2 regions of the Yersinia vastinensis genome follow, and region 2 is predicted to be linked to the other one. Evidence: predicted binding sites of a transcription regulator. Region 2 holds the regulator's gene; the other holds the start of a gene.

Region 1 (16,188 bases), 1.9 Mb from region 2:
CCGAACTGGCGCAAGCTCAATTGAATTTACAAGACACCATTCTACTCTCACCATCCTTAGGCACTGTACTAACTCGCGCAGTAGAGCCGGGCACAATTTTATCTGCCAGCAATACGGTATTTACCCTCTCGCTCACCGATCCCGTCTGGGTACGAGCCTATGTCAGTGAACGCCATTTGGGTCAAGCGATTCCGGGGACAGAGGTAGAGATCTTTACTGATGGCCGCCCAAACAAACCTTATCACGGCAAAATAGGGTTTGTTTCACCGACAGCTGAATTTACCCCTAAAAGCGTTGAAACACCGGACTTGCGTACCGACTTAGTTTATCGCTTGCGAATTATCATCACCGATGCTGATGAGTCACTGCGACAAGGTATGCCCGTTACCGTCCGTTTTGTGCAACCTTAAGGCGGTATGAGTTATGAATGGAGTCCAGCATCTTATTACTCTGGAAGGGGTCGAAAAGTCTTTCCCCGAATTGGATAGACCTGCCGTTGCCAGTCTGACCACGGAAATTCGCAGCGGAGCGGTCACTGGTTTGGTTGGGCCGGATGGTGCGGGTAAGACCACATTGCTCCGCATGCTGGCAGGGCTGCTAAAACCAAGTCTTGGAAAGATAACCGTTGTCGGCCTAGATCCACTGGAAAATGATCGCCAGTTACATTCAATTCTTGGTTATATGCCGCAAAAGTTTGGTTTATACGAAGATTTGACGGTCATGGAGAACCTGACGCTGTATGCTGACCTGCGTGGCGTGACCGGAGAAGAGCGGCGCCAGACCTTCGAACGCCTGCTGACATTTACTGATTTGACTCGATTCACAGAGCGGCTGGCTGGCAAACTCTCTGGCGGGATGAAACAGAAACTTGGATTAGCCTGTACCTTGGTCGGTCAACCCAAAGTTTTACTATTGGATGAACCGGGGGTGGGTGTTGACCCTATCTCGCGCCGAGAGTTATGGCGCATGGTTCATGAGTTGGCCAGTGACGGAATGCTTATCTTGTGGAGCACATCCTATCTGGATGAAGCAGAGCAGTGCCGCGAAGTCTTACTGCTCAATGAAGGTAAATTACTGTATAGCGGCGCGCCTCAAAATCTGACACAACGCATGAGTGGGCGCACAATTCTGGTCGCTACCCGAACGGGAACTAACCGTAAATTACTGCAACATGCACTAACAATGCCTCAAGTCAGCGATGGTGTTATTCAAGGAAAATATGTGCGGCTAATCCTTAAGCCGGATGTGGATCACCGCCAAATTTTGTCACTTTTAAATCAACCCAATGCCGAGATGATGGAGGCAGAACCGCGCTTTGAAGATGCTTTTATCGACCTGTTAGGTGGTGGCCCAGCCAGTGAATCTGCACTGGCAAAGATAATGCCCAAGGTTGAAGGCAGCCACGATGAGACGGTGATTGAAGCCCAAGAGTTAACGAAAAAATTTGGTGATTTTGCCGCAACTGACCACGTTAACTTTCAGGTTAAACGCGGCGAAATATTCGGCTTACTCGGCCCAAACGGAGCGGGGAAATCAACCACTTTTAAAATGATGTGTGGGTTATTGGTGCCCAGTTCAGGCAAAGCATTAGTGCTGGGAATGGACTTAAAAACCAGTTCAGGTAAAGCACGGCAACATTTAGGGTATATGGCACAGAAATTCTCCCTGTATGGCAACCTGACTGTTGAGCAAAATCTAAAGTTTTTCTCCGGTGTTTATGGGCTACAGGGCAGTACCCAGCGCGACAAAATAACAGACATGATCTCGGCCTTTAATTTCACCCCGATTCTTAGGCAAACCCCGGACTCACTGCCGCTGGGTTTTAAACAGCGTCTGGCACTGGCTTGTGCCTTAATGCATGAACCCGACATTCTGTTTCTTGATGAACCGACCTCCGGCGTCGACCCACTCACTCGCCGTGAGTTCTGGCTACATATTAATGGGATGGTAGATAAAGGTGTCACTGTCATGGTCACCACCCACTTTATGGATGAAGCGGAGTACTGTGACCGCATCGGGCTGGTTTATCGCGGTAAAATTATTGCGGCGGGTACGCCAGACGAGCTAAAGCAGCAAGTTGCTACTGATGAAAATCTTAACCCATCGATGGAAGAAGCATTTATCGGGCTGGTCCAGCGCTATGACCAGCAAAATGATAAGGAGCAACAGCCATGACTGAACCACAGTCATTCTCCGCAAATACACTGCCGGCAAATAAGGGAGAGACTTATCAGGATACCGGATTTTCCTGGCGTCGCCTGCGTGCATTATGTCGTAAAGAGACCCGACAAATTCTGCGAGACCCAAGCAGTGGCTTGATCGCCTTTGTCATCCCGTTGTTGTTACTGTTTATTTTTGGCTATGGTATCAATCTGGATTCCAGCAAACTGCATGTCGGCATTTTGATGGAGCAACAGAGCAAACCTGCGCAAGATCTCGCTAATGCTTTTGCCAGTTCGCCGTATATTTCTCCACAAATCAGTGATAACCGCCATGCCCTGATTCAGGCGATGCAAGCTGGCAAAATTCGTGGATTAATCGTCATTCCTAATGATTTTGCCGAACAACTGGCACGGCCAGAAAGCAAAGCTCCCATTCAGGTGATTACCGACGGTAGTGAACCCAATACTGCCAACTTTGTGCAAGGTTATGCGCAAGGGGTATGGCAAATCTGGCAACAACAGCAGGCACAAAATCTAGGGCAAAAAAATGATCCACTGATTGAGATACAAGTGCGCTATTGGTTTAACCCAGCCGCCATCAGCCGACACTTTATTATTCCCGGTGCCATCACCATTATTATGACGGTAATTGGTGCAATCTTAACTTCGCTTGTCATTGCGCGCGAGTGGGAACGCGGCACCATGGAAGCGCTGCTCTCCACACAAGTCACCCGCAGTGAATTACTGTTGTCGAAACTCATCCCCTATTACGTTCTGGGCATGATTGCGATGGCCCTTTGTATGGCGGTGTCAGTATTTATCCTAGGCGTGCCTTATCGAGGCTCCTTGTGGATATTATTTGTTATCACCAGCCTGTTTTTAGCCAGCACACTAGGGATGGGGCTGTTAATCTCAACGATTACGCGCAATCAATTTAATGCCGCCATGATAGCGCTGAATGCCGCCTTCCTACCGGCAGTCATGCTCTCGGGCTTTATTTTTGAAATTGATAGTATGCCCGCAATTGTTCGTGCTGTGACCTATATCATCCCTGCCCGCTATTTTGTCAGCAGCTTGCAGACCCTATTTCTAGCGGGAAATATCGGGACGGTTCTGGTGGTTAATCTGCTGTTTTTAATAGCATCAGCCGCGGTATTTATTGGCCTGACTGCATGGAAAACGCATCGCAGGTTAGATTAAAGGAAGAGAATATGTTTCATCGCCTCTATACATTGATTATTAAAGAGTTACAGTCGCTGCTGCGTGAACCGCAGACCCGTGCGATATTAATCATGCCGGTGATATTGCAAGTGATCTTATTCCCATTTGCCGCCACGCTAGAAGTCACCAATGCCACAATTGCCATTTACAGCGAAGACAGTGGAAAAGCCTCGGTAGAGCTGACACAGCGCTTTGCTAAAGCCGAAGCATTTTCTAATGTGTTGCTGCTGCATAGTCCGCAAGAGATTAAGCCCGTAATTGATAACCAGAAAGCGCTGCTACTGATCCGCTTCCCGGAACAGTTCAGTGCCGATTTGGCCAATGGTAAAACCACCCAATTGCAGCTGGTGCTGGATGGACGCAATTCCAACAGCGCCCAGATAGCCGCAAATTACATTCAGCAAATAGTCCAAGAGTACCAACAGGAATTAACCCACGGTCAAATCAAACCCAATAACAGCGAGTTGGTTATCCGAAATTGGTATAACCCGAATTTGGATTACAAATGGTTCGTTGTGCCATCATTGATTGCGATGATTACGACGATTGGCGTGCTGATTGTGACGTCATTGTCAGTGGCACGTGAACGGGAGCAGGGTACGCTGGAACAGTTATTGGTTTCACCGTTAACAACGTGGCAAATTTTTATCGGTAAAGCAGTACCAGCACTGATTGTTGCTACTTTTCAAGCCACTATCGTGTTGTTTATTGGTATCTTTTTCTACCAAATCCCCTTCGCAGGATCGCTGGCACTCTTTTACGGCACCATGCTGCTTTACGGCCTGTCGCTGGTTGGCTTCGGCTTATTGATTTCATCATTATGCTCAACTCAGCAGCAAGCGTTTATCGGCGTGTTTGTCTTTATGATGCCCGCCATTCTGCTTTCGGGTTATGTCTCGCCGGTGGAGAACATGCCAATCTGGCTGCAAAATATTACTTGGATCAATCCTATTCGCCACTTTACTGATATTACTAAACAGATTTACCTCAAAGATGCCAGCTTCGATATTATCTGGAGCAGTTTATGGCCACTGCTGGTCATTACAGCGACCACGGGGAGTATGGCGTATGCGATGTTTAGGCGGAAAATAGCTTAAATGTTAACTCGTTGATTTAGCTCTGTTCATAAGTAAGACGGCGAAGAGTGAATGAATATTAACCGAAACCTTATCCGCTACTTTAACAAGCAGGCAGACCTCAATTCTTAAAAAACAAAAAGGGCACCAACTTGGTGCCCTTCATCAAAGTCTTAAACTACCAGCTTAAGCTGGATCAGAGTTAACGGCGGTTGCCGAAAATCCGCAATAACATCAAGAACAAGTTGATGAAATCAAGATACAGGGTCAATGCGCCGACGATAGAATATTTACGGAAATTATCTCTATCATTAGAATCCAACTGTGCGCCCATATTTTTTAGCTTCTGGGTATCATAAGCAGTCAGACCAACAAACACCAACACACCGATATAAGTGACAGCCCACATCAATGCCGGGCTTTTCAGCCAGATATTAACGATAGAAGCCAACACAATACCGATCAACCCCATAAACAGCATGCTCCCCATACCACTCAAATCACGTTTAGTGGTATAGCCGTACACACTCATCGCACCAAACATCCCGGCACAAATAATAAAAGTGCTAGCAATAGAAGCGCCGGTGTACATGATAAGAATGCTAGAAAGTGTCAGGCCCGTCAGTGCCGAATACAACATAAATAGGCTGGTTGCCATTGAACCGCTTAAGCGATTGACCATGCCAGAAATCACAAACACCAAACCTAACTGAGCAATAATCAGCCCGAAAAAGGTGATCTGGCTGGAGAAGATAAAATTCAATACCGCAGGCGTATTCGCTGCGTACCAGGCGACAACCGCCGTTAATAACAGACCACAGGTCATCCAGCCGTATACCTGCGCCATATATGCCTGAATGCCAGAGTTGGCACGTTCGACAATTGAACCATTAGAGCGTGGATAGCGATCCATGGTAGTTACCTTATGCATATAAATAATGATACAGGCTATCAGCTGACAGCCCACCGACTCTTTAAGGGTATCACAGAAATAGGGCAAACAAGGGAGTAAAAATAGGTATTTAAGGCTAATCTTTACACGGGTTTACGTACAGTTTACCAGCGCTTGGCCGCCGCATGATCACTGTCTCGCGATTCGACCCAACGCTCACCCTCAGCAGTGGCTTCCCGTTTCCAGAAAGGTGCTCGCGTTTTTAGATAGTCCATAATGAATTCTGCCGACTCAAACGCCATACTGCGGTGGGCGCTGGTCACACCCACAAAAACAATTTCGTCACCGGGAAATAGCGGCCCTACCCGATGGATCACCGAGACCCGCTGCAGTGGCCAGCGACTACGCGCTTGGGCAATAATTTCACCCAGTGCCTTTTCTGTCATGCCGGGATAATGCTCCAGCGTCAGAGCACTGACATTGGCACCAAGATTATGGTTACGCACTTTGCCAGTAAAAGTCACTACCGCCCCATCTTCATCACACTGTGATAGCCACTGATATTCATCGCCAACATTGAATGGCTCCGATCCAACACGGATACGGGTATTTTCCATGATCAACCTCCGGTAACCGGTGGGAAGAATGCCACTTCATCGCCCGCAACTAATGGGTGTTGAGCATTGACCAGCGATTGATTCACCGCCGTGAGCAATTTGCCCTCTTCCAGCGCTAACTGCCAGCGCTCACCACGTTGACACAAAGATTGTCGCAGAGCATCGACGGTAGGGAACTCTGCCGCCAGTTGCAGGCGGTCAGTCCCTACCAGCTCACGGACTTGAGCAAAAAATAGAATCTCAATCATGTGTTCACCTTAAAATCACCTGATTTACCGCCACTTTTTGCAAGCAGGCGAACCGGGCCAATTATCATGTCTTTTTGTACAGCCTTGCACATATCGTAAATTGTTAATGCTGCAACGGATGCCGCCGTCAAGGCTTCCATTTCCACCCCAGTTTTACCGGTTAAACGGCAGCAAGATTCAATGCGAACCCGATTGTGTTCCGGCTGCGCCTCCAGTTGGACTTCCACCTTGGTGAGCAACAACGGATGGCACAATGGAATCAATTCCCAGGTGCGTTTCGCCGCCTGAATCCCGGCAATGCGCGCGGTGGCGAAGACATCGCCTTTATGATGGCTGCCCTCAATAATCATCGCCAATGTCGCGGTATGCATCTCAACAAAAGCTTCCGCTCGCGCTTCACGTACAGTTTCAGCTTTGGCTGAAACATCCACCATATGTGCTTCACCAGCGGCATTAATGTGAGTCAGTTGGGTCATATTCATTATCCCTTCGTTCTTGACGTTGCAGGGGTGTTCGCTACGTTCTTGACGTTGCAGACAATCAGCCACCAATAAACGATAAATTCTGTGTGATGCCGCTATTGCCTTGATGCAAGAAATGGGTTTGTTTCTTGGTTTGCAATGCACTCTGAATCCGCGCCATTAATTCATATTGTTGATCATCGCTGCTCAGCAAGTCGCGTAGCGTAATACCTTGCTCACCAAATAAGCATAAATGCAGATTTCCCAGCGCTGAAACACGCAGGCGGTTGCAACTGGCACAGAAATCTTTCTCATATGGCATGATAAGCCCCACCTCACCCAGATAGTCTGGGTGGTGAAACACCTGAGCCGGGCCATCGCTGCGTGCGCGCTCTTGCTGTTGCCAACCTTGTTGGAGTAACTGCTGACGAATGATGTCACCGGAAACATGGTGTTTACGGAATAGATTGCCACCCTCTCCAGTTTCCATCAGTTCAATAAATCGCAACTGAATAGGTCTGGATTTTATCCAATGAAGGAATGCCGCCAGATTACGATCATTGACATCTCGCATCAGCACAGCATTGATTTTGACTTTCTCAAAACCAGCATCAAAGGCGGCATCAATGCCTTGCATAACCTGTTGAAATTTATCTTGCCCAGTAATGGCATGGAACTGCCGAGGATCGAGGCTATCAACGCTGACATTAATGGCTGTCAACCCTGCCTCACGCCATTGAGCGGCATCACGCGCTAAACGATAGCCATTAGTGGTTACCGCCAAAGTACGGATCGCTGGGTTTTGCCGGATAGTGGCAATGATATCGGTGAAATCGCGTCGCATAGACGGCTCGCCGCCAGTTAGACGAATTTTCTCCGTGCCCAACAAGGCAAAAGCACGGCTAACCCGGCTTATCTCGTCAAGGCTTAGAAAACTTTTCAATCCGTCCGGACGATAGCCATCAGGCAGACAATACGTGCAACGAAAATTGCACACATCGGTAATCGATAGGCGCAAGTAATAAAACTTGCGCGCAAATGCGTCAGTCAGTTGTACCATAACACCTTTCCAAATACGGGAGATGCAGGCATTTCTACCTCGCACCCTGGTGGCTTATCGCCACGGCCAGAACATCATATTGTCGGTAACAGAAACAACGTAGACGCTAAGGCTAGGAGTTTGCGTTCAGTCACTGCTTTAAGCATTGAGCGAACCATGGTTAAAAAAGCAAAACTCATCACGACTGTTAATCGCTAAAAACCTCACTTTTCCTAGAGATTCTAACGCTAAAACTGCAGGATAGCCAATTGCTGTTTTTCGCTATATATTTTTATATACAACGACTTATACAACAAAACACCTTGTTATTGAGCTTATTTTAATCGGTGGCTAATACTTTGTTTAAAATCACGAAAATCATGGCTTTTATCGCGTTTTAACGTCAAATCCATTAACGTATGCAGCAATTTCACTATTAGCTACGCTGTAAGAGCTAGGCAACACTATTTTTGACAGGAAACATATGCGAAATCGCACATTAGCGGATCTTGACCGGGTGGTTGCATTAGGCGGAGGACACGGTCTAGGGAGAGTTATGTCAGCACTTTCCCCATTAGGCTCGCGTCTGACCGGTATTGTTACCACCACCGATAATGGCGGTTCAACCGGCCGTATACGTCGTTCTGAAGGCGGAATCGCTTGGGGGGATACGCGTAATTGCCTGAATCAGTTAATAACCGAGCCAAGTGTTGCCTCTGCTATGTTTGAATATCGCTTTACTGGTAATGGCGAATTGGCGGGCCATAATTTGGGCAATTTAATGCTCAAAGCGCTGGATCATCTGAGCATTCGGCCAATTGAAGCCATCAATTTGGTACGCAGCTTGCTGAAAGTCGATGCTTGGTTAATCCCAATGTCAGAACAACCGGTAGATTTACTGGCTATCGATCATGAAGGGCATCCGGTATACGGCGAAGTGAATATTGACCAACTAGCACATATGCCACAAGAGATGCTGCTATCGCCCCATGTCCATGCAACAAAGGAAGCGATTGAAGCGATCAGTCAGGCCGATGTCATCTTAATCGGGCCGGGCAGCTTTTTAACCAGTTTGATGCCACTTTTGCTGCTAGATGATCTAACGCAAGCTTTGCGGCGCAGTTCTGCCAGCATGATTTATATTGGCAACCTAGGGCGAGAGCTCAGTGTGGCTGCTGCAGAACTGTCGTTGCATGAAAAACTGGCTATCATGGAAGAAAAGATTGGCCGAAAAATAATTGATGCAGCAATCGTTAGCCCGCGTATCGATATTAGCGGTGTTACGGACAGAATTATTGTTCAGCAGCCGTTGGAAGCCAAAGATATCCCTTACCGCCATGACCGTGAATTGCTGCGTCAGGCACTGGAAACCACGTTACAGCAATTGGGTGGCGCAAGCCCAACACCGTTGAGCTGAGAACGTTATTTTCTGATCTGCTCCTGCAAAGCAGCGTTAGCATTCATATGGATATAAAGCGCTTCTACTTTAGCCCGTGCCCATGGGGTACGGCGTAAAAACTTCAAACTCGATTTAATGCTGGGGTCACTGGTGAAACAATTGATTCGAATACGGTATGCCAGCTCTTCCCAGCCATAATGATCTACCAGCTTAGTCAGTAACTGTTCCAGAGTAATGCCGTGTAGTGGATCTTTGGATGAGTGGTCGCTCATGATTTATCTCGCGCTTTTATGATGACGATTTTATCAGCCGCACACCTTAATCAGGATCGGTTGATGCGACAAGCAAAATTCCCAATTTATCACCCCGCTATTTTACATATCACGGGGTGATCCCCTGAACATCAAGATATTGCAATAAACTGTTGGCGCAGTTGATGAACCTGATCACGTAACTCCGCCGCCTGCTCAAACTCAAGATTTTGTGCGTGCGTATACATCTTCGCTTCCAACTCACGGATTTTCTGATCGAGTGCTTTAGGTGGCAATGATTGATAATTGTCAGTATCAGCCACTTTGCTACCCCGCCCCTTCCCTTTACCACGGGTCGAAGGCTGGCCTAATTGCAAGATATCGCCAATTTTTTTATTCAACCCTTGAGGGATAATGCCGCGCTCTTCATTGTATGCTTGCTGTTTAGCCCGACGCCGTTCAGTTTCACCAATGGCTTTCTCCATTGACGCAGTAATTCGGTCACCATAGAGAATCGCTTTACCATTGAGATTACGCGCCGCACGGCCAATCGTCTGGATTAAGGAACGCTCAGAACGCAAGAAGCCTTCTTTGTCGGCATCCAAAATGGCAACTAAGGAAACTTCTGGCATATCCAACCCTTCCCGCAGCAAGTTGATGCCCACCAGCACATCAAATTCGCCTAGGCGTAAATCACGAATAATCTCCACCCGCTCAACAGTATCAATATCCGAATGCAGATAACGCACACGAGCGCCATGCTCTTCCAGATATTCCGTGAGATCTTCGGCCATACGTTTAGTCAGTGTGGTAACCAGCACCCGCTCGTTAATAGCGGCCCGAATACGGATCTCCGACAGCAAGTCATCTACCTGAGTGGCCACTGGACGAACTTCAATCACGGGGTCAAGCAAGCCCGTTGGCCGCACCACTTGATCAACCACCTCGCCGCCAGATTTCTCCAACTCATATTTACCCGGTGTGGCTGAAACATAGATGGTCTGTGGGGCTAACGCCTCAAATTCTTCAAAACGCATTGGACGGTTATCCAACGCTGATGGCAGCCGGAAGCCATATTCCACTAATGTTTCTTTACGTGACCGGTCACCTTTGTACATCCCACCAATTTGCGGGATGGTGACGTGGGATTCATCCACAATCAATAAGCCATCGGCGGGCAGATAATCAAATAAGGTTGGAGGTGGCTCACCCGGCCCACGGCCAGAAAGATAGCGAGAATAGTTTTCAATGCCAGAGCAGTAACCCAGCTCATTCATCATTTCAAGATCAAATTGAGTGCGCTGGGTAATACGCTGTTCTTCCAGCAATTTATTGTTCGCTAAGAGCACCTGACGCCGCTCGGCCAATTCAACTTTAATCTCTTCCATCGCCTGCAAGATACGTTCTCGCGGGGTAACATAGTGTGTTTTAGGATAAACCGTAAAACGTGGAACTTCGTGCTGTAGCTGCCCTGTTAGCGGGTCAAATATGGATAACCGCTCAACCTCTTCATCAAACAACTCTACCCGCAATGCCCACTCATCGGATTCTGCCGGGAAGATGTCAATGACCTCACCCCGCACACGGAAAGTCCCGCGCTGAAAGACTTGATCATTACGGCTGTATTGCAGCTCTGATAAGCGACGTAGAATTGAGCGCTGGTCAATAATCATCCCCTTGGTCAAATGCAACATCATTTTCAGATACAAATCTGGGTCACCCAAGCCATAAATGGCAGAGACCGAGGCGACCACGACCACATCCCGTCGTTCTAACAATGCTTTGGTTGCAGATAGCCGCATCTGCTCGATATGTTCGTTTACAGAAGCATCTTTCTCGATAAAGGTGTCAGAGCTTGGGACATAAGCTTCAGGCTGGTAGTAATCATAGTAAGAGACGAAATATTCCACCGCATTCTCGGGAAAGAACTCTTTCATCTCGCCATAAAGCTGGGCGGCCAATGTTTTATTTGGCGCTAAGACCATCGTTGGGCGGTTCAAATCAGCAATAACATTTGCGACGGTAAAAGTCTTACCGGATCCCGTTACCCCCAACAGTGTCTGATGGGCCAGACCATTTTCTAACCCTTCTTCCAATTTACGGATGGCCTCAGGCTGATCGCCTGCTGGCTTAAACTCAGAATGTAGTTTGAATGGTTTACTCATGAATTTGCTACCCGCCGGAGAATTGCACACTGTCAGGAGGCTAATTATGAAAGCCCCATGGATTTTTGCCACCGCTATGATACTGGATATAAAACCAGCTTAAAACAGTAAAATGCCTTAATTTGCCTAACCACCATATTGTTTGCATCGTTACAGTGACATGTTGCTCTCGTTTGCACACTAAAAGTGTTTTTATCCCCAGCCATTAACATAAACACATTATTCATAGTTAATTGATTAAAGATCATCCATCCATCAAGGTTATCTTTTTTGAGTGCTTGATTTTAACTAACTCATTGAAAAAACAAATTTTTATTAAAAAGTCGAGAATCCGGACAACTGGAGCCAAAGCCGCGCCGGCTCTCGCTTGCCACCAGTTTTCTATCGCTCATGCACAAGGTTATCCACAGGAATGGTGGATAACTCATTCCACCCCATAAGGGCCGCGTGTTGGCGAAAAGCGAAGGTTAGCGATGAAATAGAGACAAACTGACTTTTTTAGTGTTTTTTTTACATTTTTATTTCGCCGCATATTTCAATTAGTACTAAGTAAACTATTTGCTAATTCTATAAAGTTCGTCTTCTGCTATCGCCATGTAGACAGTTCTCTCCCCCAAAATTGTTACTGCACCATTATTTTCGCCTTGGCACTGCTTGAGTGCAATGAAGCACTGTTCATCGCTGTTCCCCGTCGTCGCCTCGGCCCTTCTTAACCCTATTTATGCATTAAAACCATTTACAGCTCGTTAACATGCGAGTTTTCATTCGGACTCTGCCAACTTGGCCCAAGAGTTGCTTTATATCTCTACGAAACGAAGAAATGAAAGGAGGAATGCGCTAAAGCAGTGCATAACATCAATTGACCAAGAAGCTCTCATAAAGAGGGTGATAAAGGGTGAAAATACCCCATTGATGTCATTTTATGCCGCTATCAGCTCACTTTACATCAATTTACACTCACAACCACCCACTAGAGATGTGGTGTTTTATGCTGCAATGCCGCTATCAAGTATGCAGATTTGCTGGTTAATTCTTCACTAGCCGTTACAGAACACCGGGACACCTGTGAACTACTGAGATCGACTGAGGAGAAGCACTGATGCTGAGTTTAACCGCTGTAAATCAATACTATGGTCAGAATCATATCTTATGGGATATCAATCTAGAGCTTCCTCGTGGCCAATGTACTTGTCTGATTGGCCGCAATGGCGTGGGTAAAACCACGTTAATTAATTGCATCATGGGGCATTTACCGATTAAGAGTGGCACCATGACTTGGCAACCTAACCACGAACCACCACAGAATTTACTACAGCAATCGGTCGAGGGGCGCACCGCGCTGGGCATCGGCTATGTTCCGCAAGGGCAGCAGATATTCTCTCAACTGAGTGTTGAGGAAAATATGTTGATCGCCGTGTTAGCAGGTCGGCATAAGTCACACCCGATTCCAAGCTGGGTTTTTGATTTATTCCCCCAGTTACATGATAAACGCCTCCAGCGTGGCGGAGAACTCACTCGCCATCAGCAGCAACAATTGGCTATCGCCAGAGCCTTAGTTGCCGAACCAGAATTGCTGATCCTTGATGAACCGGGAAGCGGCACATTACCCCCACTAAGTGAAGATATCGGCAATATTTTGCATCAACTCAGCCGTAGCCTTGGTATGACCGTGTTACTGGTTGAACATCGATTGCCTTTTATTCAACATGTTGCTGATCGGTTCTGTTTGATGGCGGGAGGGCGAAATGTGGCACAAGGGACATTAGAGCAATTGGATGAAAAGATGATTATCGAGCATTTAGCCAGTTGATTGGGCTATGGATATTTTTCGCTTGTCCTGTTTGGTTCCGGTAACAGGGCTAATCTTCTATTAGCCCTGAGGTTGTTGACATCCAAGAGGCCGCTACACCCCCGTCGGTACATTCTTCCTAATCATGGGGTGTGCCAGCAATCCCAAATCCAGATACTCCCCCAGATTGCAGCGTGCCATCGCGGGTAAAGCCTTCAAATCCGTCAAATGAGGGATAACACCCAGTAATGGTGCCTTTATCATCTGCGTTAATGTTGCCAAATATTCCGATTGCCGCGTACCTGCGGGTATCACCTCATTGGCGACCCAGCCGGCCAGCGTCAATCCCGCTTGCTCGATAGCCAAAGCTGTCAGCAATGCATGATTGATGCACCCCAACTTAACCCCAACAACCATAATGACTGGCAATTGCTCTTGCTGTACCCAATCGGCAAAAGTTGCTTGTGCAGAAAGTGGCGTAAACCAACCTCCAGCCCCTTCTACCAGTACCCAATCCGCAGTTTGCTCAAGTTGGCGTAAGCCATGCGATAAAGCAGGCAAATGAATCTCACGCCCTTCGCTTATGCTGGCAATATGTGGTGAGGTGGCCTCCCGCAAGGTCAGTGGATTAACCTGCGCGTAACTCAACATCTCAGTACTGTTAGCCTGTAGTGCCAAAGCATCACTGTTGCGTAATCCGTCAACCGTCATCTGGCTGCCCGAGGCCACCGGTTTATACCCTGCGGTGCGGTAACCCATCATTTCTGCGGCTTGCAGTAATGCACAACTGGCGACAGTTTTACCGACATCGGTATCTGTGCCGGTGATAAACCAACGTTTAATCACGATAAATTACCCCATAAACCAAATGGTAACTCAACGGGCAGTAGCCAGATTGCGTGTTATAGGCGCGTTGCAACGCCATCAAGCGTTGACGGCCACTTAACCCGGCCTCACGCCCCTGATGCAAATGCGTGGCCCCAATACCCTGTAGCGAGCGCATAAGAGCAATGACGTCTGGAAATTGCTGCTGATACAACTGCGGTGTCAGGGTATGTCGATAGTCTTGGCAAGCGGCACTAATATGCTGAAATGAAAGAAAATCGTTCACATGTCGTTTACCATCAACTTGTTGCCACGCCTGCCCTAACTCATCAAGAGACCCCTTCGCCAGAGTAGAGAATAAAATGATTCCACCCGGGCGCGTGACTCGGTGCAACTCAGCCAGTGCGAGCGGTAAATCAGCACACCACTGCACCGCTAAATGACTAAAACAGATATCAACGGATTGATTAGACAGAGGAATAGATTCGATATCACCGAGTAGATAGTCATCAGCCTGCTGCTGCTGCTGCGCGTGCGCCAACATGCCTGCAGCCAGATCCAGCGCAATGACATGCTTGCCGAGTTCACGCCAGCGGCGGCTAAAATGCCCGGTGCCACATCCGGCGTCCAACACTGAATGTCCAGAATATTGCGCGCCAAGTGCCAGTAAGATTTCACCTGTTTGGCGCTGCATATCAGCCGCAGTATCGTAGCTACCCGCCGCTCGGCTAAAGGCTGCCGCAATTGCCTGTTTATTCACTGTTGATTTATTCTCAGCCCATGTTGACCGTAGGTTTTCAGTGGCAAATGCCATAAAGCACCTCCAATAACCGGTCAATATCCTCACGGCGGTGGGCGGCACTTAGCGTAATGCGCAGCCTGGCTCCTCCCGGTGGAACGGTCGGTGGCCGAATCGCCGTAACCCATAATCCTGCGGTGCGCAGTTGATCTGCCAATGCTAACACTTGCTGATTATCCCCTACCCGCAATGGCTGGATGGCTGTTTCAGATTCCCCTAATGACAATGGTAACTCTGCTACACCACGACGAAATTGTGCAATGCGCTGTTGAAGCCGCTGGCGTAAATCATCACCTTGCTGAATACGTTTTAATGCCGCTTGCAAAGCAACTGCCTGTGCTGGAGGCATCATGGTGCTGTAAATCAGATGACGAGCATATTGCAGCAAATATTCGGCTACCGGCTCCTGACACAACACCGCTGCGCCACTTAAACCAAATGCTTTACCAAAAGTGACCACCAGCAGCTCAGGTTTCACCCCTTGCGCCCAGCAACTGCCCCTCCCCGCCTCACCTCGCACACCAATGCCATGCGCATCGTCCACTAATAACCAGCCCCCGGCTGATGCGCTCTGCCGTTGCAACTCGGCCAACGGTGCACTGTCACCATCCATGCTGAAAACCCCTTCAGTCACCACCAAAGTTTGACCGGAGCAAGGCTTATTCAACAGATTTTGCAATGAATCGGCTTGATTATGGGCAAAGCGCCGTAATTGAGCCGGAGAGTGCGCCGCGGCTTCCAACAAAGATGCATGGCTGAGTTTATCCGCCAATATCCGATCATCAGCGCCCGCCAACGCCGCCAATACCCCTTGGTTCGCAGCATAGCCAGAGATGAATAATAAGGCGCGCGGATATCCCAACCACTCAGCTAATTGCTGCTCTAGTTGAGCATGAGGTTGGCTATAGCCCGTCACATGGCCGGAACCACCACTGCCTACACCATAGCGCGACGCCCCTTGCTGCCAAGCGGCAATCACTTCTGGGTCCTGACTTAGCCCCAAATAGTCATTGCTGGAAAAGTTAAGATATTCTTGATCGCCTCGCTGCAACCAGCGCCCGTTGACGCTATTGTTGACTTGGCGGGTACGATAGGCCAATGCTTCGCGCCGCTGTTGCAGCCCGATTTCAATCTTGTTGTGCCAGCTCATCAGACTGCCGCGTTATAAAATTGAGCACTGTCTGCGTGCAGCAATTGCTTGGTTAATGCTTGTTGCTGTTCATGAATACCCTGCTCTGTCGCTG
Region 2 (16,188 bases):
TAATGAGTGTGAAACTTATGCGGAAATTAAGTTAGGCCAAGAGCTGTGGAAAGAAGGCGATAAGAGCTTCTACTTAGATACCAACGTAGCGTATTCCGTTTCACAACGTGATGACTGGGAATCCACGTCACCGGCTTTCCGTGAAGCGAACGTGCAGGGTAAAAATTTGGTTGAATGGCTGCCAGGTTCCACCATGTGGGCAGGTAAACGTTTCTACCAACGTCATGACGTTCATATGATCGACTTCTACTACTGGGACATTTCTGGCCCAGGTGCGGGTGTCGAAATGATCGATTTGGGCTTTGGTAAATTATCTCTTGCCGCAACGCGTAACTCTGAAGCGGGCGGTTCAAGTGCTTGGATTGACAATCAACGCAAAGATGCCGATCACACTGTCAACGATGTGTACGATATCCGTTTAGCCGGTTTGGAAACGAACCCAGGCGGTACACTGGAGTTTGGTGTGGACTATGGTCGCGCCAACCCTGAGGACGATTACGCGTTAGCGCCAAATGCTTCTAAAGATGGTGTGATGCTGACGGCTGAACATACTCAAAGCATGATGGGTGGCTTCAACAAATTTGTTGTTCAGTATGCCACCGACTCTATGACCTCTTATAACAGCGGCCATTCACAAGGGACCAAAGTAGATAACAATGGTCACATGCTGCGTGTTATTGACCACGGTGCTATCAACCTGGCTGAGAAGTGGGATCTGATGTACGTCGGTTTGTATCAGGATACTGACTGGGACAACAACAACGGCACCACTTGGTACAGTGTGGGCGTCCGTCCGATGTACAAATGGACCAATATCATGAGTACTTTGGTAGAAGCGGGCTACGACAATGTTAAATCACAACGTACTGGTGACCGTAATGGTCAGTACAAACTGACATTGGCACAACAATGGCAGGCAGGCGATAGCATTTGGTCTCGTCCGGCAATTCGTGTCTTCGCAACTTATGCTAACTGGGATGAGAAGTGGGGCTATGTGAAAGACGGCTCTGACATCGGTATGGCACAGAACGGCACCATCGGAACAGATAGCCGTGGTAAGAGCAATGAAGTGACTTTCGGTGCGCAATTCGAAGCTTGGTGGTAACAGCACTCTTCAGCCGCCCATGGGCGGCTGTCATGTTTGCTCAATAACGGTTTTATCGGTGTGCGGGCTGCGGTCCGCATTCTGCTGACTAACAAGACGAATTGGTTAACTATGCCGACCTTGCCTGTGCACAGTTAGCGCTGACGCTCAATGTATGAGGGTATAACAATGAAAAAGAATCTGCTGACACTCTGTCTGGCATTGGCTCTGGGGGTAACTACTCCTCTGACCGCCCTTGCTGCATCAACGGTTTCTCCGGCGAATGTGTCTATCGCACCCACTATCAACACCGCCACATTACAGCAGTTGCCGTGGCAGCCATTAGTCCCACCGGCGACGCAGGACGTTAAACTGACTGCAGCCAGCCCACAAATCTCTCAAGGGAATATTGAAGGCGCAGTTGCTGCCTTTGCCCTGCCTGCTGACCGTGGCTCAATGGAAATCACGCTCAGTAGTTTAGTGACTGATAACGAACTGTTTGCTCCTAGCGTATTGGTGCTAGACGAACAAATGCGCCCGGCCGCTTATTACCCCTCTAGCTATTTCACTTATGAAAAAGCGGGCATCATGGTCAATGATCGGCTGCAAGGGGTGATGAAATTGACCCCAGCATTGGGCCAAAAACAAATTTATCTGCTGGTTTATACCACACGTGAAGATTTGGCAAAAACCACCACACTGTTGGACCCGGCCAAGGCTTATGCCATGGGCGTAGGTAATGCTGTGCCAAATATCCCGGACCCAATAGCGAAACATACCCCGACGGGTAACTTGAAAATTAAAGTCACTGCCGAGCAGGGCATGGGCAACGTGATGATTGGCTTAATTCAGTCAACACCGCAACCGGCACCTGTTGTTGTGGGTAGCGCCGCGCAACCTGCTGCGGTAGCGGCACCTGCACCAGCAAAAGCGACTGAGCCAATGCTGAGTGAGACGGAAAACTACTTCAACCAAGCGATTAAAGATGCGGTGAAATCCGGTGATGTCGATAAGGCGCTGAAATTGTTGAACGAAGCGGAACATTTGGGCTCAACTTCAGCCCGAAAAACCTTTATTGGTAGTGTAAAAGGCAAGGGGTAAATCCCGGCACTGCCGAATATGGCTGGATGATTGGTGCGCCTCGGCGCACCTTTTTTCTTGGCGAGGGATGTAAAAGATAAATAAGACTCTACGAGACGGGGAATACAACTGGCAGCGGTATCTTGGACGAGATGCCGAAGAGCCGTGTCTACAAGCTCTTTATTGTTCAGCTAATCAATTAAAGGATTTGATTGATGTTGAAAAAGCCCCAACTTTGTTTATGGATGGCGATGCTGCCAGGATCGGCACTGTTTGCTGAAGAAGACTATTCACATCGTCCCTTAACCCCCCCCTCTATCTCCAGTCCACAGATTAATATCCGAAAAAATCAGCGGCTCCCCATAAAGGTGACGGCAAAGGATCATTGGCTGCTGGATAAGCTGGCTGAAGAGTTGCCCAATGTCCGTTCGGCTTCAGAACCGGTGTTTCGTCAGGCCATGCAGTTAATCGACAGTGCCAGAACATGGGATCAAAGACGGTGGGTACAGCAATTTCCTGATATCAGTGATGCGCGCGTGGGCCGAATTGTGGATCTTTACCTGCAACTTTATGATGTAGAAGGTATCGAGCATGTGCAGGGGCTTGATGGACTATTACACCTAAGGCCTGAATTAACCCCCGCTCAAGGCTATGAAAAAGCCCGAATTATCAGTCTGGCGCGGGATGTGCTTTTTGCGTTATCTCAAAAAGGGCTGATGCTATCAACAGAAGAAAAACTGACCCCTTTCGCAGCGTTGAAGCTGGCTTGGTGGTTACATCAAGCGAAGCCCGCGACATTAGCCGAATTATCTGCCGCCATTTATCGTCCTGAACATGGCGTCATCCGAGTTCAGGCAGCAATACTTTATAACTATTCCCATTATAGGCATCGCTACGGCGACATAGCGGATATTTCCGCGACAGAATTATCTCATTGGGGGATAGCGCAGCTGGATGACCCGGAACAGCCGGTTTTCCGTGCGATGAAAGCATTAAGGGTGCTCCATGAGGGAATGACAGCTATTCCTGCGGTAGTGCAATCGGATGAGGCTTATCTGGCCAATGGATTTGCACCTAAAAATGCCCAAGGGAGTTATCTCACCGAACAACTCGCGGAGATGATTCTAGCCGGATGCAGTGTGGTTGGGTTTGATGTTTGTAGTCAGCAGGATTTCACGCAATTTCTTGATCTCCAGTATCCGGTCGGTAGCTTGGCATTTTCACTCAAAGCGACATTCAACCTATATTACCGGTTACAGGGCAAGGCCCTCGATGAATTGGATGGCAAAGATACTGAGCAGCTCTATAACTTATTGTTCGAAGAAGAAAAAAAATTACAACAAACAGGGGGTGTGGGGTACAGCCCGACGGTGATCTTCTTGTCCCATTTCAGTCAATCTAATGGGGCCGAAGCGCTGACTATCAAACAAATGGCCAGCGCTTTCAGCCGTATTGCCGAGTCAATGGATGTACCTAGTCTCCCTGAGGCCGCACAAAGTACCATTAATCGACTAAAACAATTAGCTGGATATATTACGGGCGATGCAGCCATTGATGTGGAAGAAGAGCGGTTTGTGTTGGACCTCAACGCGGTGAGGCAAAGTATAGAGCGCCATCAGCCTTCACTCTACCCGCTCGCCCAGCACCGACTTTATAAAACCGAACGCGAAAAAATAGTGCGGCAACTCGATTATCTTGATACGCGCTTGGCTTATCGCCATCCCCCGGCGGTATTTAATGAAAATCAGGCGATAAAAGCCATTTTGAAAGAAAAAGGCGTCAGGAACATCGATATTCCCAGACAATATACCTACCGTCAGGATCCTCAGTTTGGCTTGCCACAGAAAGAATTCGACTCACCTTTGGGCGAATTTAAACGACGTCGGAATGCCAGTAATCGCTTTGTGGCCAATATGTCGATGCTCGGCAACAATGGCAGGCCGATTAATGTTTTTGATACGTTAGATGCAAAAAAAACGGCGTATTACGCACAAATCAAAGCTCATCCAGCAATCCGAGCGAAGGCGATTGAGGCGCTGATTGATAATGGTCAGCGGCCACAGGGCACGGTGCTACAACATAAAATAGACGACTTTGCGCAGGCCTATCAGCCAGAATCAGAGAATACACGTTTCTGGGGGCATGCTTGGACAAAATTGGAGAGTCACTGGGTGTGTAAGCTACCACTGCCTAACCCAATGTGTACTATCGCCAGAGTTGAGGGGCCGCGCTACCGTAATGAAAAGGAGAATATGGCGGCAGGTATGACAGCCATGGTGATGGAGGTTAATTTGCTTAGAGGAATGGAGCGTGGGGTAACGATGGTGGAAAATCTCCCTCGGGGTGCTGACTCTCTTCTATCGCCCACACTGTCGGCTGAAATGGAAGAAGCCATTGCGCATCAAACCAACGTGATAAAAGAGCCTAGGGTGGGCGTTAATGTACCTGAAGAAACGGGTGAACTGGCATGGCAGTCAATAGAAAACGGACATGGAACACAGATTAGCGTGCAACGAGTTGAACTCAAAGACCACACTGTCTTGGAGGGCGTGCGTGAGGCTTGGGTCAGACAGGGAGGGAGCGGAGCATATTGGGAAGTGGACTTGTCAACCGGTCAAGACGTGGGGCTGGTCCTAAAGCAAGGCCCTCAATTTATTAAACCGGGCAAGTTGCTGGGAGGCGGGCCATTCCAATCACGAGCTTTACGCCCCGAATTTAACCCTGAAGTTAAATTAGGTAAAAAGATTGGCAGCGGAGGATCCGGGGATGTCTACCTTGATGCGAATAACCCAGACTTTGTCATAAAGAAATTAAAAACACAAAGCAGGGTGCTTATCACTGAGGTTCATATGAAAGAGGTTGAGTTTTTCAATCGATACTATGGGGAAGGTTCTGCTGAGTTGATTATTAATAAAAATCAATATCATATCCGAATGTACAGAGTGCCGGGGAAAGTGCTGATAGAGATTGATAGTCCTACTTTCCTACCTAATGCGAAGGAGCGATTTCTGAGCATGATGGACGATTTAGGGTATTACAATATCATCCATGAAGACCTGAATTTTAATAATGTCTTGTATGATGAAAAAACCAACACCTTTTACCCTATCGATTTCGATAATGCCTATGATGGATATTACTCAGCAAGAGAACTCAATAGTGACAGGCAATTCTGGGGCGTTAATATGAGGGTTAACAACATACTTGAGCATATTGAAGAATATAAAAAAAATTAAGCTATGGCGGAATGTTGTGGGACGTAATAAAAAAAGTAACCTGATGTCGCTCACTACCCATTCTGCGCTACAATGACGGCCTATTTACTGACTATCAAACACTAATTGCGAGGATGGAAATTTTCTCCTCGGCAGGGAGCGAGCCGTATGTTGACCGGCGATGCATCAATTTTGAAACCTATCCAATGGTGTGCCATTGAGCACCCAGCTCTTCCTGCTGATATCGCTGACTGGCTGATGGAGTTGGGGTCGATGACGCGGCGTTTTGAGCAACATTGTCAGCGGGTTCATGTCGAACCGCAGCGAGAATGCTTTATCACGCGTAATGAGTTGGGAGAAGATGCCGAACATCTGCCGGCTAGTGAACGTTATTGGCTGCGAGAAATTGTCCTGTGTGGTGATAATGAACCATGGCTGCTTGGCCGTACCGTCATCCCTGAGGAAACATTGTCTGGCCCGGATAGGGCGCTGGTGGATTTAGGGACCTTACCCCTGGGTCGTTATCTATTTGGTGGCGACAATTTGACTCGGGATTATATTCAAGTAGGGCGGCAAGATACCCTTTGGGCGCGCCGTTCTTTGCTCCGCTTATCTGGTAAGCCATTGTTATTAACAGAGGTATTTTTACCTGCCTCGCCACTTTATGCTTGAGGAACGTAGCCAGCACACCCGAAATGGGAAAGCGCGCGGGGACATTAGGTTTCGGCGGTTTGATGTGGTGGTGAGATTTTGGAGATTGATAAATTGAAGGGAAGTACAGTTCAGAGCAAATGGTTGGCCTATTGCCGTTTGATGCGCATTGATAAACCCATTGGTTCACTATTACTGTTGTGGCCGACGCTATGGGCATTGTGGTTGGCAGGGAACGGTATTCCCGATATCCACATACTGATTGTCTTTGTCTTGGGTGTCTTTTTTATGCGCGCTGCCGGTTGTGTCGTCAATGATTATGCTGACAGACATATTGATGGCTTTGTGAAACGCACGGCATCTCGGCCCTTGCCAAGCGGGCTTATCAGCGAGAAAGAAAGTAAAATCCTGTTTGTCGTATTGGTGCTGATGTCATTTGGTTTGGTATTAACACTCAATAGCATGACCATCTGGCTATCGCTGGCTGCACTGGCTTTGGCTTGGGTATATCCCTTTATGAAACGGGTCACTCACTTGCCGCAGGTAGTACTGGGGGCCGCATTTGGTTGGTCAATCCCTATGGGTTTTGCCGCCGTGAGTGAGAGTTTGCCGTTGGTATGCTGGCTACTTTTGCTCGCTAATATTTGCTGGACGGTCGCTTATGACACGCAATATGCCATGGTGGATCGTGATGATGACCTGAAAATTGGTGTTAAATCCACAGCCATTTTATTTGGTCAGCGCGATAAATTAATCATCGGGTTGCTGCAATTGGCCACGTTGATTTTAATGGTCACTATTGGCTGGTTGATGAATTTGGGGGGCGCATTTTATTGGTCAGTTTTGCTGGCAGGAGCGCTGTTTGTTCATCAACAGAAGATGATTGCCCAGCGTGAACGCGATCCTTGCTTCCGTGCTTTCCTGAATAATAATTATGTGGGGCTGGTGCTGTTTCTCGGCATTTTGGTGAGTTACATATAAAAAATGGCCAGATGATAAATCCGGCCATTCTGTTCTTCATTTTTCTCTTACAGGATTAATCTTCCGATTCATCCTCGGCCTCAGGGGCGGGTAACTGATTGTTGGTTTCCGCCGGCATACTGACGCTTTCGATTGTCAGCTTCACTTCCGGCGTCATCAACGCACTCAGCATATTGTAAACTTCCAGCGTATGTTCCTGAATGGCATCACCGCTGTCGCTGATGTAGCCTTCCTCTCGCAAGGTGCCGACCAGTGTCGAGAACACGGCTTTATCGAAGAATTCAGGTGCGTTAATCCCATGCAATACAGACAAACGCTGCGCCATAATCCGGCTTTCTTTTTCCAATGCACCACGGTTGATACTTGGGTTAGCACTGAGTAATGACAGTGTGATTGCGTAGCGTTGCAAGGTTTCACGCACACCAGCGGCCAGTAATTGCAGAGGGCGAATACGGGCTGGGTTCAGCACCAATTCATCCCCTTTATCGCAAATCAGCTGCTGGCGAGCCAGTTCATCTATCAATGTATCCAAGGTTTGTGGCAACTGCTCCTTGCTGTAATGCAGGAATAGTTCAGCTTTCAACATCGGATAAATCATACTGATTTGGCGCAATAATTCCGCGCGGGTAATGCGGCGGTGGTACATCACCATACTGGCGATCAGTGACGGTAACATCAGCAAGTGCTGGATATTATTGCGATAGTAAGTCATCAGCACGGCTTGTTCCCGTGGCAAGATGATAATGTCACCAATATTGTCTTTCTCCACCTCAAACTTATTCATATTCAAGGCGTGATTAAGTAGCTCTTCCGGTGTTTTATCCGGTACCGTGACATCTTTCGCATAAGGCGCATTGCGCATCAGTTGCAGGTAGCACTCAAGTTGCTCCAACAGTTGCTCACGGGTTAGTGAACGCTGACGTGAAGCCAACAATGCGGTCGAACACAGGTTCATGGCATTTGCTGCCGCAGCATTGTTAATTCTGACCATAATCTTGCCAGCCAAATCATTTACTGCCGGAGTCAGCCAGCTCGGGCGCTGTGCTTCAATGGGGTCAATCGCATCCCGCCATTGCGGTACATTGGTGTTTAGATAAGTGGTCAGCGGGATTGGCTCACCAAAGTTGACATAGCCCTGACCCAGATTGCGCAACTTGCGCAGGCCACGCAACATCTGCAACAGGTTTTCTTTCTCTTTGGTGGCTCCTCGCAGCTCTTTGGCGTAAGTACCCACTTCCATCACATGCTCGTAGCCAATATAAATTGGCACCAGCGTGATGGGCCGCGAACCGCCACGTAACATGGCTTGAATCGTCATCGACAGCGTGCCGGTTTTCGGTTCTAGCAGGCGGCCGGTTCGTGAGCGCCCACCTTCAACAAAATACTCTACGGAATAGCCGCGGGTGAATAATTCGCCCAGATATTCGCGGAACACAGTTGAGTAGAGTTTGTTGCCTTTGAAGGTACGACGGATAAAGAATGCACCCAAACGGCGGAAAATCGGGCCGGCAGGCCAGAAGTTAAGGTTAATACCGGCAGCAATATGTGGCGGTACAAGCCCTTGATGATAAAGCACGTAAGAGAGCAGCAGGTAATCCATATGGCTACGATGGCAAGGCACATAGACTATCTCATGACCATCTTGCGCTAACTGGCGTACGCGCTCTGCATTATGGACGTTAATACCCTGATACAAACGGTTCCACGTCCAGCTCAATACCCTGTCAGACAGACGCACGGCTTCATAAGAGAAGTCTGCGGCGATCTCTTCCATCAGCGTAATCGCATTTTGCTGCGCTTTCTCATGGGAGATTTTCTTGGTACGTGCTTCATCTGCCACGGCTTTTTCAATCGCCTTAGAAGCCAACAGCTTTTTGAAGAGGTCTTGGCGATCTGGCAAGCTCGGGCCGACAGCGGCCAGACGTTGGCGGGAGAAGTGCATCCGCGCCACGCGCGCCAGCTTATGGGCTATCGTCTTATCGGTGCCATGCTCACTGGCCATCCGGCGCAATGAAACTGTGGTCGAGAAACGCACAAAGCTATCGCGGCCCAGCCACAATACGGCAAAGAATTTCTGCACACCATTCAGCACACGCAGATGCGGCGTACCATGGCCTTCACGCCCTGGCGAACGACCAAACATCACGGAAACCGGCAACATTTGAATGTCCAGCTCCGGATTATTGCGGTGCAGATCTAGATAATCGTGGAACAGCTTGACCGACTCTTGCTTAGGTGCGTAATAACGAAAGACTCGAGGGCCATTATCGATAAACACATGACTTGGCAGTTGCACGCCATCGATTTCCAATGGAATCAATGGGTCGGGCAGATCCTGCGCCTGACACTGCGCTCGCAAAGTCAGCAAATCAGCCTTAGAATTGTAAGGCAAAACGTACAGAATAGGACGAGAAGGGTCTAACCCTAACTCAGTCACAGGATCTGCCGGAATAACCTTGCTTTTTACCAACAGTTTAAGTGGTAAATTCAGTAACTTATAATATATTTTACGCCAACCTGACATAACTACATGAAGCCTCTTGTTAGCAATTCGTCGCAAGGATACCAGAAACTGGTTTTGAGATCTGTGGTGATAAGACAACAGAAAGCGGCAAAGATCATCATTAACTTAAGATAAAGGCAATAAAACATGGCGAATCAATCAACAGGGCTTACCCGAATCTATAAAGCGGCCGGTTATTCGATGAAAGGCCTCAGTGCTGCCTGGAAAAACGAAGCCGCATTTCGCCAAGAATCAGTAGCTGCCATCGTCGCTATCATACTGGCCTTCTGGCTAGATGTAGATGCTTTAGCGCGCATTTTATTGATTGGCAGTGTCGCGTTAGTGATCATTATTGAAGTCATTAATAGTGCCATTGAAGCAGTAGTTGATCGCATCGGCAGTGAATTCCATGAACTTTCAGGCCGTGCCAAAGATATGGGGTCTGCCGCTGTGTTTCTCGCTATCCTGCTGGCGCTTTTTATCTGGATAACGGTGCTCTGGCAGCATGTGGGCTAGTTGCGTGGCTGAAATATCGTGGCTTTGGGCACGGTGAGCAACACAATAAAAATAAGCTGTGATTAATCCCTGTTTTTATTCACTCTTTGGTTCCCAATACAGGCTTACCTGTATATACTCACAGCAAGACTGTATAAACAAACAGGGGGCGAAATGAAAGCACTTACGACCAGACAGCAAGAGGTTTATGACCTGGTGCGCGATCACCTATCGCAAACTGGCATGCCGCCGACCCGTGCCGAAATTGCGCAGCGTCTGGGATTCCGCTCTCCTAACGCCGCTGAAGAGCATTTAAAAGCATTGGCCCGCAAGGGTGTTATTGAGATTGTTTCTGGCGCTTCCCGCGGTATTCGTTTACTGATGGAAGAAGAAGATGGCCTACCGTTGATTGGCCGAGTTGCAGCAGGTGAACCCTTGCTGGCACAGCAACATATTGAAGGGCACTACAAAGTCGATCCTTCCATGTTTAAGCCAAGCGCAGATTTCCTACTGCGGGTTAATGGGATGTCGATGAGAGATATCGGTATTCTGGATGGTGACCTACTGGCGGTGCATAAAACACAAGATGTGCGTAACGGACAAGTGGTTGTCGCGCGAATTGACGATGAAGTCACAGTAAAACGCTTGAAAAAACAAGGTAATATCGTGCAGCTTCTTCCTGAAAATAGCGAGTTCCAGCCGATTATTGTCGATTTGCGTGAACAAAGTTTCACTATTGAAGGACTGGCCGTTGGTGTCATCCGCAATGGCGACTGGATCTGATTCTAGTTGTTGATGTATACCCTCTTTACTTAGAGGGTATATTGTTCATATAACCTTCTGTTCTATTAATTCACTTTATATTGAGAACAATCCGATAATACGTGATTACCTGCTGTTTTAACTGAATATAATATGGTTTCGTTATTCAATTATGGTCCTCATTACGACCAGTAACATTGGTTTTCCTTCAGTTATTAATATCCTCTGCTATAGTTATTTATACGGTAAATAAAACAATCATGCTTAATTTAAATTAAGACTGTGAGTGACTAATTTAAGCAAAGATTGGTTTTATAAAGAATGTTTATCGTACCTAATTAACTTATTCCAAGATAGCGGAGTTATTATGAATAAAGATCAAGCTGACGGTAACTGGAAGCAGTTCAAAGGAAAAATTAAAGAGAAATGGGGCAAACTGACTGACGATGACCTAACCGTTATTGAAGGTAAGCGCGACCAACTAGTAGGTAAGATCCAAGAGAAATACGGCTATCAGAAAGAGCAAGCCGAGAAAGAAGTGAAAGCTTGGGAAGACCACAGCAAATACCGCTGGTAACAGCCTTAAAAAGGAATTTAATTGATGTCGATATAAATTATATTGGGTCTCTCATTTCATAGAATATACGTTATTACATAGTGATATTAATAATGAAAATATTCTATTTAGTCCTAATCTAATATCGATAAGACACAAGGAAGTGTCCTGTGGTAGCTTCTATTTATTATCATGGCAGTGTTCTTTAACGCATATTCTAATTCAACCTATTACTGTATTATTACTATATTGATAACGGGCTGACCCTTATCGCCAGATATTTATTTTTTTTTCATCACAATAGAATGGTCATGATCACAATGATCGTGGCTTTCACATGCTTCAACTTCCCCGCATTTAGTGCATAAGCCATGGGCTTCCACCACGCTATGGCGCAATGTAAAACCAGACTGTTTTGCTAACTGTGCCAGTGCTTCTTCAATACCTACAGTCGGGCGTTCAGTCACAATCTTGCAGCGATCACAGATAAAGAGTGCGGAGGTATGAGTTGGCTCTTCAAAATGATGGCACAACACATAGCTGTTAGCTGACTCTACTCGGTGAATAAACCCTTGTTCGAGCAAAAAATCTAATGCGCGGTAGACCGTTGGCGGTTTAGCTTGCGGCTCGGAAACACGGAGCAAGTCTAATAAATCATAAGCGCTGATTGCGCCGGGCTGTTGCGCCATGAGGCGTAAGACTTCAAGACGTTGCGGTGTCAGCCGGACGTTACGTTGTTGGCACAGGCTCTCAGCCTGAGCAAGCAGCTTTTCCTGGTTGGTTGAGTTCATGGTTTCATCCCGCAGCGTTTGAATGGAACAGATTTTATCATATTTACGGTTAATCGCCGATAGATGAAAAAGTGCGAAGCCGTGGAGTATCACAATTTTGGTAACGTACAGTAAAATATCCCTTTTTATAGCACAGCTATCCCCCACGCGGTCATCGTCAGGTTCTATGGTATAATCACGCATTCCATCCCTTTGTCTTGCGTATTTAATGCGCAAGGAAAATGGGTAATTGATGCAGTAATAACCGATGAAATCACAGTAAATGCACGAAGCTCAGACTTTTTCCAGCACTCAGGTAGATATGCCCAAATACCCCCTACAACGTTTTTCCGTCGCGCCGATGCTCGATTGGACAGACCGCCATTGCCGCTATTTCCATCGTTTGTTAACTAAGCAGACGTTGCTCTATACCGAAATGGTTACTACAGGTGCGATTATCCATGGCAAAGCAGACTATTTGGCTTATAGCGAGCAAGATCATCCCGTCGCGTTACAGCTTGGGGGCAGTGATCCACAAGCGCTAGCACATTGCGCTAAATTGGCGGAGCTTCGTGGATACAATGAAATTAATCTGAATGTCGGCTGCCCTTCTGATCGGGTACAAAATGGGCGTTTTGGCGCTTGTCTAATGGCTGAGTCAGATCTGGTTGCTGATTGTATTAAAGCCATGCGTGATGTGGTTTCTATTCCTGTCACGGTGAAAACCCGTATTGGGATTGACGAATTAGATAGCTACGAGTTCTTGTGTGAATTCGTGCAGACTGTCGCAGAACGTGGTGAATGTGATATTTTCACGATCCATGCCCGTAAAGCCTGGCTTTCAGGATTAAGCCCAAAAGAAAATCGCGAAGTTCCTCCTCTGGATTATGAGCGGGTTTATCAGCTTAAACGTGATTTTCCGGCACTGACTATCGCTATTAATGGCGGTGTCAAAACCTTGGCTGAGGCTAAAGACCATCTTAAGCATCTCGATGGTGTGATGATGGGGCGTGAAGCCTATCAAAACCCCAGTATTTTAACGCAAGTGGACCGCGAACTGTTTGATCCAAATGCACCAGTGGTCGACAGTGTTAAAGCTATAGAAGCGCTTTATCCTTATATTGAACAGGAGCTGTCGCGTGGCGCTTATTTGGGCCATATCACTCGGCATATCCTTGGTATTTTCCAAGGGATCCCCGGTGCGCGCCAGTGGCGCCGTTATTTGAGTGAAAATGCGCATAAGCCCGGAGCTGATGTTTCCGTGGTAGAAAAGGCGCTAGCTCTAGTGACCCGCCCACAGCATAATTCGTTGTAGGAAATCCCACTATAAGTTAGTCAATTTGACCACGCCTGCCAGTTTTCTGGCAGGTTGTGTTTTATTTATACCCTTTAAATTCAATATGTTAATCTTATTTTCAGGTTGGCACGTTTCTTGTAATACTCCTAATAAACCCTCTGTTTGTATCCAACATAATTCAGTTGCAGGAAGGCGGCCTGCGAGATAATCCCGATGAGCATACCGTGGTAAGCGATGCGGATTATTGAGAGACGCCAACACACATGCAGCTTGAAGTATGGTGGGGATAGATTTTATGCATGGGAACAAACAATGATTAAGGAGCCAGCCATGTTCGAAATTCTCTTTGTGATCGGCTTTTTTATTATGCTGATGGTGACCGGTGTTTCTCTGTTGGGCATATTCGCCGCTTTAATGGTTGCCGCTGCTTTTATGATGCTAGGTGGGTTATTTGTGATGATGATTAAGTTATTGCCATGGTTGATATTGGCGGTGGTCATTGTCTGGATATGGCGTTCAATGCAAAAACCAGTTGTAAGACGTTACTGATTATTTTGTTTTCTTGCGGGAGTGATCACAGGCTGAAAGTTTAGTCAGGACAATTGTCGAGAAAACGTATTTTTTCCCGAATCAGCTTGCTAGGATGCTAGCCGATACGATTTGGTATCACATTTTCATCCCTGCCAGAGGTGAAAATAGCCGTATAAACGGCAATGTCATCTAAGTGAATATGCCTCTGACAGAATACTCTGCTATACCCCTACATGTGCATCAAAGAAAGCGTTAAAACAAAAGGCTCCTTATCGGAGCCTTTTGTTTTTTATCAATATTGCTGAGGCGGTGGTTTATGGGATCAGCAAACTGGAGCCAGTTGTCTGGCGGCTTTCTAATATTTCATGGGCGCGGCGCGCATCTCGCAGAGGGAATTGCTGGGCTTTTGCGACATCGACCTTAATCGCACCACTGGCTATTAATGAAAACAGCTCATGGCTGGCACTTTCCAGCTCTTGTCGATTAGTGACATAAGCATTCAGCGAGGGACGGGTCACATACAACGCGCCTTTTTGGTTCAGAATTGCAAGATCAACCCCAGTAACCGGACCTGAAGCATTACCGAAACTGACCATTAATCCCCGGCGTTTTAGGCTATTGAGTGAGTCTTGCCATGTGCTTTTCCCAACCGAGTCATACACTACACCCACCTTTTCGCCATGGGTCAGTTCAGCGACGCGTTCAGCGATATTTTCCGTGCGATAGTTAATGGTAGCCCAAGCCCCATTAGCTTTTGCCAATTCGGCTTTTTCATCAGAGCCAACAGTGCCAATTAGCTTCGCGCCAAGCGCTTTTGCCCACTGACAGGCAATCAGCCCAACGCCGCCTGCTGCCGCATGGAATAAAAACACTTCGCCAGGCTTGATTTCATGGGTTTGACGTAATAAATATTGGACGGTCAATCCCTTAAGGAATGAAGCTGCTGCTTGTTCGAAGGAGATGGCCTCAGGGAGCAACGCAATTTTTTCTGCGGCGACATTATGAACTTCGCTGTATGCGCCAAGTGCTGATTGGGCATAAACCACTCGGTCACCGACCTTTATTGTATTCACCGATGAGCCGACTTTGGTGACAATGCCCGCGGCTTCAGTCCCAAGCCCGCTTGGGAAATGAGGTGGTGGATATAGGCCGCTGCGGATGTAAGTATCGATGTAGTTGATACCGATAGCTTTGTTTTCGACTTGAACTTCATGTGCCGCGGGATCCACTGGCGTAAGGTCAAGGTATTGCAGCACTTCTGGCCCGCCAGTGGTGCTAAATTGAATGTGCTTTGCCATGTTAGCTCCTTCGCAATTGGTGTATTTTGACTCTACAGCGTTCTACTCGGAGGGCCAAGATTTTGCTAATACCGATAAGTAATAGGGAATTCCTCATTACCCTTCCGATATCATCGCGTATACTGGGCCACACTATTTTTATTCATCATTTTCCTCTTCGTAACAAAGGTAAAGAACACTTTTCATGGCCGCGAAAAAACCAACCAACAGTATGACAGAGCCACGAGACCGCCAGATGGAAGGGCTGAAACTCCCGCCTCATTCGCTGGAGGCAGAGCAGTCCGTGTTGGGCGGTTTGATGCTGGATAATGAACGTTGGGATAACGTGTCAGAGCGTGTTGCCAGCAATGACTTTTTCAGTCGCCCACATCGGCGGATCTTTACTGAAATGCAGCGTTTGCTGGAAAACAGCAAGCCGATCGATTTGATCACCTTGTCTGAATCACTAGAACAAAAGGGCGATTTGGAGTCGGTAGGTGGTTTTGCTTATCTTGCTGAATTATCAAAAAACACGCCAAGTGCCGCGAATATCGGTGCTTATGCTGATATTGTGCGCGAACGTGCAGTTGTGCGAGAGATGATCTCTGTTGCTAACGAGATAGCAGATGCCGGTTATGATCCTCAAGGTCGCAGCAGTGAAGATCTGCTTGATCTCGCGGAATCCAAAGTCTTCCAGATAGCAGAAAGCCGGGCCAATAAAGATGAAGGCCCAAAAAGTGTCGATCAAATCCTCGAAGCGACAGTGGCACGTATTGAGCAGCTTTATCAGCGGCCACATGATGGTGTTACCGGTGTATCAACCGGATTTGTTGATTTGGATAAAAAGACCGCAGGATTACAGAAATCAGATTTGATCATTGTGGCAGCGCGCCCATCGATGGGTAAAACTACCTTTGCGATGAACTTATGCGAAAACGCCGCGATGATGCAGGAAAAACCGGTATTGATCTTCAGTTTGGAGATGC

What was found. Region 2 encodes LexA, which represses DNA repair genes until DNA is damaged. Its sites were predicted from a motif close to TNCTGTATGTACATACAGNA; they were not measured.
Positions count from the first base shown of each region.
Region 1: the regulator LexA is predicted to act here: its motif matches at 11,612-11,631, upstream of uvrB (excinuclease ABC subunit UvrB).

Region 1 is NZ_CP173260.1:3,238,706-3,254,893, forward strand. It holds gene hlyD (secretion protein HlyD) at 1-410, shown strand, start outside; gene ACIOG0_RS15090 (ATP-binding cassette domain-containing protein) at 424-2,175, shown strand; gene ACIOG0_RS15095 (ABC transporter permease) at 2,172-3,362, shown strand; gene ACIOG0_RS15100 (ABC transporter permease) at 3,374-4,480, shown strand; gene ACIOG0_RS15105 (Bax inhibitor-1/YccA family protein) at 4,662-5,372, opposite strand; gene moaE (molybdopterin synthase catalytic subunit MoaE) at 5,516-5,968, opposite strand; gene moaD (molybdopterin synthase sulfur carrier subunit) at 5,971-6,216, opposite strand; gene moaC (cyclic pyranopterin monophosphate synthase MoaC) at 6,213-6,692, opposite strand; gene moaA (GTP 3',8-cyclase MoaA) at 6,757-7,737, opposite strand; molybdenum cofactor riboswitch at 7,724-7,868, opposite strand; gene yvcK (uridine diphosphate-N-acetylglucosamine-binding protein YvcK) at 8,201-9,133, shown strand; gene ACIOG0_RS15135 (VF530 family DNA-binding protein) at 9,139-9,387, opposite strand; gene uvrB (excinuclease ABC subunit UvrB) at 9,519-11,531, opposite strand; gene ACIOG0_RS15145 (ABC transporter ATP-binding protein) at 12,631-13,341, shown strand; gene bioD (dethiobiotin synthase) at 13,435-14,166, opposite strand; gene bioC (malonyl-ACP O-methyltransferase BioC) at 14,159-14,959, opposite strand; gene bioF (8-amino-7-oxononanoate synthase) at 14,943-16,094, opposite strand; gene bioB (biotin synthase BioB) at 16,094-16,188, opposite strand, start outside.
Region 2 is NZ_CP173260.1:349,557-365,744, forward strand. It holds gene ACIOG0_RS01480 (maltoporin) at 1-1,105, shown strand, start outside; gene malM (maltose operon protein MalM) at 1,274-2,185, shown strand; gene ACIOG0_RS01490 (hypothetical protein) at 2,380-5,400, shown strand; gene ubiC (chorismate lyase) at 5,548-6,051, shown strand; gene ubiA (4-hydroxybenzoate octaprenyltransferase) at 6,145-7,011, shown strand; gene plsB (glycerol-3-phosphate 1-O-acyltransferase PlsB) at 7,067-9,535, opposite strand; gene ACIOG0_RS01510 (diacylglycerol kinase) at 9,662-10,030, shown strand; gene lexA (transcriptional repressor LexA) at 10,184-10,792, shown strand; gene ACIOG0_RS01520 (CsbD family protein) at 11,139-11,348, shown strand; gene zur (zinc uptake transcriptional repressor Zur) at 11,609-12,118, opposite strand; gene dusA (tRNA dihydrouridine(20/20a) synthase DusA) at 12,381-13,412, shown strand; gene pspG (envelope stress response protein PspG) at 13,725-13,943, shown strand; gene ACIOG0_RS01540 (quinone oxidoreductase) at 14,240-15,223, opposite strand; gene dnaB (replicative DNA helicase) at 15,408-16,188, shown strand, end outside.